One region of the Arthrobacter sp. TJ-266 genome, then DNA from elsewhere that is predicted to be linked to it. Evidence: predicted binding sites of a transcription regulator. Region 1 holds the regulator's gene; each other region holds the start of a gene.
The links. The regulator HrcA, encoded in region 1, represses chaperone genes, less so after heat shock. The targets are predictions, from matches to a motif close to TTNGCACTCGNNNNNNNCGAGTGCNAA.
Positions count from the first base shown of each region.

Region 1 (3,270 bases):
CCTGGCAGGTGCCGCACGGCGCACTGGTCATGACCTGGCCGAGGATGGAGCGCACTGCGCGCTGCACCTGGCCCGAACCACCACAGATGTCGCAGGTGCGCGGTGACGTACCCGGCTGGCAGCAGCTGCCCTCGCAGACGTGGCACACCTCCGCGGTGTCCACCTCGATCTTCTTGTTCGTCCCGAAGACCGCGTCCTTGAGGTCGATCCGCACGTTGATGAGTGCGTCCTGCCCGCGACGAGTGCGCGACGGCGCCCCACCCTGCTGACCGCTGCCGCCGAAGAACGTCTCGAAGATGTCCTGGAAGGCGAAGCCCGAGCCGGAGTACCCGGCGCCGTACCCGGTGTCGGTGCCGTTCTCGTTGCCCGTGGTGTCGTACACCCGACGCTTCTGCGGGTCCGAGAGCACCTCGTAGGCGCGCGTCACGAGCTTGAACTCCTCGGCCGCGTCGGGGCCGTCGTTGACGTCCGGGTGGAGCTTCCGGGCGAGCTTGCGGTAGGCCTTCTTGATCTCCTCTCCCGTCGCTCCCTGCGCCACACCGAGGACCTCATAGTGATTACTCACTCCTGCACACCGCTTCCTGTCGTGAACTTCTCTTCGTAACCCCGGCCTGCGCCGGTCACTTCCCTGCCCATCGCCGCGCTCGTGTCGGCGGCCGCGCTCATCGCTCCTCCTCGAGGATCCTCGAGAGGTAGCGGGCGACGGCGCGCACCGCGGCCATCGTCGTCGGGTAGTCCATCCGGGTGGGTCCGAGGATCCCCAGTTTCGCCCCGGCGTCTGGCCCGTACCCCGTGGCGACCACCGATGCCTCGGAGAGACCGCCGTAAGGGTTCTCGCTCCCGATCCTCACCGAGATGCCCCGGGCGTCGTACTCCATCTCCGAGAGCAGCCGCAGCATGACCACCTGCTCCTCGAGTGCCTCCAGGACCGGACCGATGCTGAGCGGGAAGTCGCCCGTGGACCGGGCGAGGTTCGCCGTGCCGGCGAGGAGGATGCGGTCGTCGCGTCCCAGGCTCGCGAGCTGCTCGAGCGCCGCAACGATCGTACCCCCGTGCGGCCGGAGGGTCGCGGGGAGTTCGTTGGCGACGGTGCGCAGCTCGGCCGGCAGCGACGTCAGTTTGACGCCCGACACCGCCGACAGGACGCGCTGCTTGAGCTCCGCGAGATCCGCCTCCTGCAGTTCGACGGGCGTCCGGACGATCCGCTGCTGGACGGTCCCGTTGCTCGCGATCAGCACCACGAGCACCTGCCGCGGAGCGAGGAGGACGCACTCGATGTGGCGGACGGATGCGCCGCCCACGCGGGGGAACTGCACGACCGCCACCTGGTTGGTGAGCTGCGCGAGCAGCCGCACGGTCCTGTCCATCACGTCATCGAGATCCTCGGCGCCCTCGAGCAGGGTCTGGATGGCCTTCTTCTCCGGTGCCGAGAGCGGCTTCACCTCGGAGATGCGGTCCACGAACAGGCGGTAGCCCTTGTCCGTCGGGATCCGGCCCGAGCTGGTGTGCGGCGCGGCGATCAGGCCCTCGTCCTCGAGGACGGCCATGTCGTTGCGGATGGTCGCGGAGGAGACGCCGAGGTGATGGCGGTCCACGAGGGCCTTGGATCCCACGGGCTCACGCGAGTGCACGTAGTCCTCGACGATGGCCCGGAGTACCTCCAGGCGTCGCGGTTCACTCATACCTGTGTCACCTCCGGTTTCGAACAGCATCGACGGGCTTCTCGGGGAGGGCGGTCGGTGATTAGCACTCGACACGCCCAAGTGCCAAGTCTAGTACGTTCCCGGGCGTTGTTAGCATAGGCAGCCGGGTAGGCCGGGCAGCCTTCCCGACCGACACCGCAGGCCGAAGGGACGACGACGATGGAGTACGGCTGGGGCGCCCAGGACCTCTCGGCACCCGCGCGCACCGCCCTGCGGGACGTGCCCGTGGAGCGGGACATGGTGCTCGAGGACGTGCAGTCCGGCTTCGTGGGCGCGGTGATCCGCAGCGAGAAGTCCGGTGGCCTGCACGTCATGGTGCTCGAGGACCGTCGCGGACGCACCCGCACGTTCCGCCTCGGACACGGCTTCCTCCTCGACGGCGAACCCGTGCGCGTCGTCGCTCCCGCCGCCCGTGCCGCGGCGACCCCCACGCGGACGGCGTCGGGCTCCCTGCGGGTCGAGGGAGCGCGGGCGCGCACCGCCCGTGCCAGCCGGATCTGGGTGGAGGGCCAGCACGACGCCGAGCTGGTCGAGAAGGTCTGGGGCGACGATCTCCGGCTCGAGGGCATCGTCGTCGAACCCCTCCACGGCGTGGACGACCTCGCCGGCGCGATCCGCGAGTTCGCGCCTGGACCCCGGCGTCGGCTCGGTGTCCTCGTGGATCACCTCCTGCCGGGCACCAAGGAGGCGCGCATCGCGGACCAGGCGATGGCGGTCCCCGGTGCACGCCACCACGTGCTGATCGTGGGCCACCCCTATGTGGACGTCTGGCAGGCCGTGAAGCCGGGCGCCCTCGGACTCACCGCGTGGCCCGTGATCCCGCGTGGTCAGGACTGGAAGACGGGCATCCTCGCGGGCCTCGGCTGGCCGCACCGCGACCAGGCCGCGGTGGCGAACGGCTGGAAGAGGATCCTCGCGGGTGTCAGCAGCTATGCGGACCTCGAGCCGTCACTGCTCGGCCGGGTGGAGGAAGTCATCGACTTCCTGACCGCGCCTCCCGGCAACGCCTGAGCCCGCAACGGTGGCGCGGCACGTATTCTGGAGGTAGACGCAGGACGCACGCCAGCAAAGGACGCACGTTGTCAGACACCGCTGATCATCAGCATCACGAGCGGGGCCGCACCCGGCCGGCTTTCGAGGGAACCCCGGCGAACGCGCTTCCCCTGACGGCATCGGAGGACAGACAATTCGCCACGCTGGCGCACTTCGGCGGGATCCTCGGGTTCATCCCCTCGCTGATCATCTTCCTCATCTTCAAGGATCGTGGCCCCTTCACCGCGCAGGAGTCGAAGGAGGCGCTGAACTTCACGCTGCCCCCCACGCTCCTCGCGCTCACGGCGTGGCTGCTCTCCCTCCTGCCGGAGATCGGCGGGATCTTCGCCGTCGTCAACGCACTCATCTGGGTGACGATCACCATGTTCTCCGTCGGCGCGGGCATCCAGGTCAACCGGGGACGCCCCTACCGCTACGCCCTGAACCTGCGCTTGATCCGGTAGTCACCGCCCTGCCGGCCAGGTCGGGGTGACAGCGCTCGGCGCTGTCGATTCAGTCGGCTCAGTCCGGCAGC
Region 1 covers NZ_JBZCNC010000002.1:407,443-410,712, reverse strand. The annotation lists gene dnaJ (molecular chaperone DnaJ) at 1-565, opposite strand, end outside; gene hrcA (heat-inducible transcriptional repressor HrcA) at 663-1,682, opposite strand; gene AC4D12_RS06685 (DUF3097 family protein) at 1,863-2,714, shown strand; gene AC4D12_RS06680 (DUF4870 domain-containing protein) at 2,783-3,199, shown strand; gene hemW (radical SAM family heme chaperone HemW) at 3,258-3,270, opposite strand, start outside.

Region 2 (3,270 bases), on a different contig from region 1:
GGAACAGGGGACGGCGGTGCGGTCCGCGTCATCGTCCTTGCGGCGGCACGGGAAGTGTGGGATGCCGCGCGTCAGGCCGGTCAAAGAGCCGGAACCGGCTCGACGACGATCGCCACGCGCTCCTCACCGATGCGCGTCAGCACGAGGGTGGCCTTCTTCCGGCCCTTCCCCGAGCCGGTCAGCAGGAGTTTCCTGACCTCCTCGGGCGTGACGGAGAGGCCGCGCTTCTTGATGTCGAGCACGCCGATGCCCTCCGCGCGCACCCAGCTCTTCAACGCCTTCACGTTGTAGGGGCGTACCTCGAGGACGCGGTAGGCGCGGGCGAAGGGGGTGTCGGCGAGATCGGGAGCACAGATGTACGCGATCATCGGGTCCAGCAGGTGGCCGCCGAGCCGCTCGGCGAGGTCCGCCACGAGTTCGGCCCGGATCACGGCGCCGTCGGGCTCGTACAGATACCCGCCCACCGCGCCCACGGGCGCCGTCGGGCCCTGTCCGAACCCCGCTCCCGAGACCATCTCAGCGGCCCCCCGCGGACCGAGCACCAGCGCGGCGCGGCGGATTCCCTCACGGCGGAGGGCATTGAACCAGAGGGACACCTCGGTGACGTCGCCGTCCACGGAGACCCACTGCGCCTCGCAGTGCGCGGGAATGGCGGCGTGCGGCATGCCGGGTCCCATCTTCACGCCCACGGGCTTACCGCCGTCCGCGAGCTCCTGCACGAAGGAGAGCGGCGGGGAGAACGCCTCGGGGTCGAACAGGCGGGAGGTCCCCGACGTCGTGGTGGTCCGGCGCGCGGGATCGAGCCACACGCCGTCGTACCCCTCGGTGTCCACGAAGGAGGCGTCCGCGTTGACCACGCGCGCATTCGGGAAGGGGAGCAGGTTCATGGTCGCCGCGGCGGCCGTGGTCTCGTCGAGCTCGACGGCGGTCACCTCGCGCTCCAGCGTGGCGAGCGCCATGCTGTCCGCGCCGAGCCCGCAGCCCAGGTCCGCGACCTTCACGAGGCCCGCGTCGACGAAGCGCTGCGCGTGGCGCGCGGCCACGGAGAGCCGCGTGGCCTGCTCGAGCCCCGCGGTGGTGAAGACCATGTGGTCCGCGAAGGGGCCGAACTTCGCGGCGGCCTTCGCTCGGAGTCTCGATTGCGTCAGGGCGGCGGCCACCAATTCGGGGGAGTGCCCGGCCTTCCGGAGCTGCTCGGTGAGGCGCAGGCTGTCGGCCTCGGTGTAGGGGCCGAGGGAGTTGAGCAGCTCCCAGCCCTCGGACGTCAGGATGTCTGCGATGTTGTCCGTGGCCATCCGGCCAGCCTAGAGGAGCGAGGGCGTTCCAGGCCTGTTCCCTGCTGTCCTCCCCGAACTCGATTGGCACTCGCCTTGACCGAGTGCCAGCCCTTGCATACAGTCGGAGTTGGCACTCGCTCCCAGCGGGTGCTAATCCCGAGGGAAGCGTCCACCGGCACCGCGACGACGGTATGCGCACCTCCCGACGGCCCCATTCCACTGGTATCGAACGCAAAGGAGAGCCCGAGTGTCGGTCTCTATCAAGCCCCTTGAGGACCGCATTGTGGTCCGTCCCCTCGAAGCCGAGCAGACCACTGCTTCCGGTCTCGTCATCCCGGACACCGCTAAGGAGAAGCCCCAGGAGGGCGAGGTCGTGGCAGTCGGACCGGGTCGTGTCGACGACAACGGCAACCGCGTCCCCGTCGACGTCGCCGAGGGCGACATCGTCATCTACTCGAAGTACGGCGGAACCGAGGTCAAGCACGGCGGCCAGGAGTACCTGGTGCTCTCCGCCCGCGACGTCCTCGCAGTCGTCGTCAAGTAGCACCCCCCAGGAAGAGCCCCGGCCCGCAATGGCCGGGGTTTTTCTCGCTGCACAAGCCTGAAAGGAATCAACAATGGCAAAGCAGTTGGAATTCAACGACGCCGCCCGCCGTGCCCTCGAGGCCGGCGTGGACAAGCTCGCGAACACCGTCAAGGTGACGCTGGGCCCCCGCGGACGCAACGTCGTGCTGGACAAGAAGTGGGGCGCTCCCACCATCACGAACGACGGCGTCACGATCGCCCGTGAGATCGAGCTGGACGACCCGTACGAGAACCTCGGCGCACAGCTCGCCAAGGAGGTCGCCACCAAGACCAACGACGTCGCCGGTGACGGCACCACCACCGCGACCGTCCTCGCGCAGGCCCTCGTGAAGGAAGGCCTCCGCAACGTGGCCGCCGGAGCAGCCCCGGGACAGCTCAAACACGGCATCGAGGTGTCGGTCGAGGCCGTCGCCAAGCGCCTGCTCGAGAACGCCCGCGAGGTCGTCGGTCAGCAGACCGCCAACGTCGCCTCCATCTCCGCCCAGAGCACCGAGGTCGGGGACCTCCTCGCCGAGGCCTTCGAGAAGGTCGGCAAGGACGGCGTCATCACCATCGAGGAGTCCTCCTCGACCGTGACGGAGCTCGTCCTCACCGAGGGCATGCAGTTCGACAAGGGTTACCTCTCGCCGTACTTCGTGACCGACGCCGAGCGCCAGGAAGCCGTCCTCGAGGACGCGCTCATCCTCATCAACTCCGGCAAGATCTCCTCGCTCGCCGAGTTCCTCCCCTTGCTGGAGAAGGCCCTCCAGGCCGGCAAGCCGCTGTTCATCATCGCCGAGGACATCGAGGGCGAGGCGCTCTCCACGCTCGTCGTCAACAAGATCCGCGGCACCCTGAACGTCGTCGCCGTCAAGGCACCCGGCTTCGGTGACCGCCGTAAGGCCATGATGCAGGACATCGCGACCCTCACGGGTGCGCAGGTCGTCTCGCCCGACCTCGGTCTGAAGCTGGACCAGGTGGGCCTCGAGGTCCTCGGCTCTGCTCGTCGGATCACCGTCACCAAGGACGCCACCACCATCGTGGATGGCACGGGCAGCGAGTCCGACGTCGCCGACCGCGTGGCGCAGATCCGCGCCGAGGTGGAGCGCACCGATTCCGATTGGGACCGCGAGAAGCTCCAGGAGCGCCTCGCGAAGCTCGCCGGCGGTATCGGCGTCATCAAGGTCGGCGCCGCGACCGAGGTGGAGCTCAAGGAGAAGAAGCACCGCATCGAGGACGCCGTGTCCTCCACGCGTGCGGCTCTCGAGGAGGGCATCGTCGCCGGTGGTGGTTCCGCGCTGGTCCACGCCGGCAAGGCGCTCGACACCGACCCCGACGTCCTCGCACTGGAGGGTGACGCCGCCACGGCCATCGGTCTCGTGCGCCGCGCCCTCGCCCAGCCCCTGCGCTGGATCGCCGAGAACGCCGG
Region 2 covers NZ_JBZCNC010000001.1:747,682-750,951, forward strand. The annotation lists gene AC4D12_RS03860 (class I SAM-dependent methyltransferase) at 81-1,295, opposite strand; gene groES (co-chaperone GroES) at 1,525-1,821, shown strand; gene groL (chaperonin GroEL) at 1,895-3,270, shown strand, end outside.
Region 2: the regulator HrcA is predicted to act here: its motif matches at 1,359-1,385, upstream of groES (co-chaperone GroES).

Region 3 (3,270 bases), on a different contig from region 1:
ACTGGGCGAGAGGGCGCACCCGTCCGTCAGTACCGGTGGTAACGCCGATCCGCTCGTCGCCGATCTCGTGGACCGCCTGCGGCACCGCGGCGCCGAGGTCTGGGACCACTACGCGGATGTCCTGGACATCGTCGCGGCGCGGCCGGTCGACGTCCTGGCCGACGGCACCGCGGCCACCTCGCGCGACGAGCGCCCGGCACCGCTCGCCATCGAGTCCGACGGCACCGAGCGGTACGGGTCCATGTCCGTGCGCGAACGGAGCAGGCTCCGGCCCCAGGTCCTCGAGCGCATGGGCTGGCGCTACATGCCCCTGTGGACCATCGAGGTGTTCACCGATCCCGAGGGGTGCGCCGAACGCGCGTCCGCACTGATCGGACTTCCGCCCCGGGAGACACCGGACCAGCCGACCACACGGAAGGAAGCGGTGAGGATGCGCAAGGACGAGCAGCACCCGGGCCGTGGTTCGGCCCTGGGTCGGGGGGCGCCGGAAACGGACGAGGCACCGGGAGGTGCGTCGGGAACCACGGCGGAGAACGCGACGGGAACGACGCCGGGATCGACTCCCGTCCTGCCCACGAAGGCGGGCGAGGACGATCCGCGTGCGTGGGGTGACGCCGAGGAGAACCACGACGCCTGGCTCGAGGAGCAGCGCCCTCCGCACTGGGGCTGACCGCCGCCGGACGCGCAGCCCTGACGAGTGATTGTCAGGGCTGCCTGGTCCACCACCCGCGGCGCGCCAGCACCGGTCAGCTGCCGGAGGTGAGGACGAGGTGGACCTCGCCCGAGCTCGACGCTCCCGCGAGGACCGCGGCGTCCTCGGAACCGGCCGCGACGACCACGAGACCGGAGTCGCCGTCCTCGCCCGGCCAGGCTCCGCCGCCGCCGTCCGGCGCGGTCCACAGCACGGGGACGGAGCGTGCGACCACCCGGCTGTCCGAGGCGACGTCATAGCCGTTGCCGGTGCTCAGGATGACGTCGACGCTCTGACCTGGTGCGAGCAGCTGGACGGTCGACGGATCATCCGGGCGCAGGGGGACGGCGACGGTGCCCGGGGGTAGGCCCGTGAGGAGCGCCTCGCCGACGAGTGCGGTCTCCGGGACCAGGCTGCCCTCGGCGAGAGGCGAGGCCAGCTGCTGACCCACCGCCTGGTCCGCGGCGAGCAGGGTATTCCCGACCGATGCCTGCTCGGGCAGGTCGACGACCACGAGGTCCGCGTCGCTCAGGACGGTGCCGACCGCGAGGTCGCGTGCCGCAGCGAGCGCGGGTCGGCTCGCGGCGTCGTCGCCCACGCCCGCCTCGACCGCGATGCCTGCCGCAGCGCTGAGGCAGAGGCAGGCCATGAGGCGCTTGTGCCGATACACGGCACGGCGGAGTCGGGTGCGCAGCGGGAGGGACGGGGTGGTGCCGGTTCGGGTCATGGCTCGACCCTAGGATCGGCGCCCGGTCACGTCCCGCGGGGGAGTCGCTATGTGGACAGCGTCGAGCCGATCACACCCACGTCACCGTCCCGGTGGACGCCCGAGTGCACGCTCCGGCACGGGCCCCTTCGGACGCCGTGACCGTGGTCGACGTGCCTGTTCCGCTCGAGGTCAGGAAGCCGCGGCAGCGGACCCCGTCGACGACCTGCCGGAGGCACTGGAGGCACCCGAGGCACCGGACGACGCCGGCGCGGCCGTAGCCGATTCCTTCGACGAGGACGACGAGGACGAGGAGGACGACGTCGACGCCGGGGAGGCCGACGTCGTTCCTGAGGTGGACGATGCGTCCGACGACGGGGAGGAGGACCCGGCGTCGACGGTGGCCGTCGAGTCGCGGGAGTCGTTGCGGTAGAAACCGGAGCCCTTGAAGACCACGCCCACGCTGTTGAACTTCTTCCGCAGCAGGCCGGCGCACTCCGGGCACACCGTCAGCGACTCGTCGGTGAACGACTGCTGGATGTCGAAGGCGTGGCCGCAGTCCTTGCAGGCGTAGGCGTACGTGGGCATGGGAATCCTCCTGGGCGAACGGCGTGGCTCCCGGAGGGCTCTGGCGAAGAGCTGGCACTCTCCGGGGTCGAGTGCCAGTCTACACGGGGTCGCCGGCTCGGGAGGGGCCACGGGCGCCGCTCGGCTCCAGGCGCCGGGCGGAACTCAGGGGAGGAGCCGGGCGCCGTCCGCGGTGATGACGCCGTCGAGCGGCTGGTCGAAGGTCTCGGCCGGCAGGGCTCCCGCCGGCAGGAGCTCGGAGCGGTACACCATCCCCATCGCCCGCACACCGGAACCGCGGACGGCCGGCTGCGCGAGGAAACGGTCGTAGTACCCGCCGCCCTGGCCCAGGCGGTAGCCCGAACCATCGACGCACAGGGCGGGCACCACCATCAGGGCAACGCCCCCGATGTCCTCGAACCGGCGGCGTGGACCGGTGGGCTCCTCGACCGGAGCCCGCGGCGACCGCACGAGCGGGACGCCGGGTGCCCATGCCGCCCAGGACAGGGCGTACCCCGGTTCACAGACGGGGACGACGACGTCGTACCCGAGGCGGTGCGCGGCCGTCAGCAGGGGAGTGGTGTCGGGTTCGGTCCCGAGACCGAGGTAGGCCGCGAGCGTCCCTGTGCGGGGGTCGGTGGAGGACGCGTTCGGTGCACCCGGTGCACCCGGTGCACCCGGTGCGCTCGGTGAACCGTCGGACGGCGGGAGCCCGGCGAGGAGGGCCAGCACCTCGCGGGCGAGATCGGCCGCCTGGCGTGCGCGGTCATGAGCGGTCATCTCGGCGCGTGCAGCGCGGATCCGCGAGCGCAGCAGCGCCTTGTCCTTAGCACGTACGGTCGCCGCGATACTCTCCATCGCACCATTGTGCGCAACCACCGGGCCGGAGCGGGCACGTTATGTAGTGTGGGTCCCATGACTTTAGGATCACGCGTGACCAAGGCCGTCATCCCTGCGGCCGGGCTGGGGACCCGCTTCCTTCCAGCCACGAAGGCGATGCCGAAGGAGATGCTCCCGGTCGTCGACAAGCCCGCCATCCAGTACGTGGTGCAGGAGGCCGTCGACGCCGGTCTGTCCGACGTCCTGATGATCACCGGACGGAACAAGCGAGCGCTCGAGGACCACTTCGATCGCGTGCCGTTCATCGAGCAGACGCTCGAGGCGAAGGGCGACCACGACAAGCTCGCCGCCGTGCGCCGGCCCTCCGAGCTCGGGGACATCCACTACCTGAGGCAGGGCGACCCCAAGGGCCTCGGCCACGCCGTCCTGCGGGCCAAGCTGCACGTCGGCAACGAGCCGTTCGCGG
Region 3 covers NZ_JBZCNC010000001.1:775,651-778,920, forward strand. The annotation lists gene AC4D12_RS03965 (DUF4011 domain-containing protein) at 1-670, shown strand, start outside; gene AC4D12_RS03970 (RcpC/CpaB family pilus assembly protein) at 747-1,418, opposite strand; gene AC4D12_RS03975 (FmdB family zinc ribbon protein) at 1,590-1,985, opposite strand; gene AC4D12_RS03980 (5-formyltetrahydrofolate cyclo-ligase) at 2,130-2,822, opposite strand; gene galU (UTP--glucose-1-phosphate uridylyltransferase GalU) at 2,880-3,270, shown strand, end outside.
Region 3: the regulator HrcA is predicted to act here: its motif matches at 2,037-2,063, upstream of AC4D12_RS03975 (FmdB family zinc ribbon protein).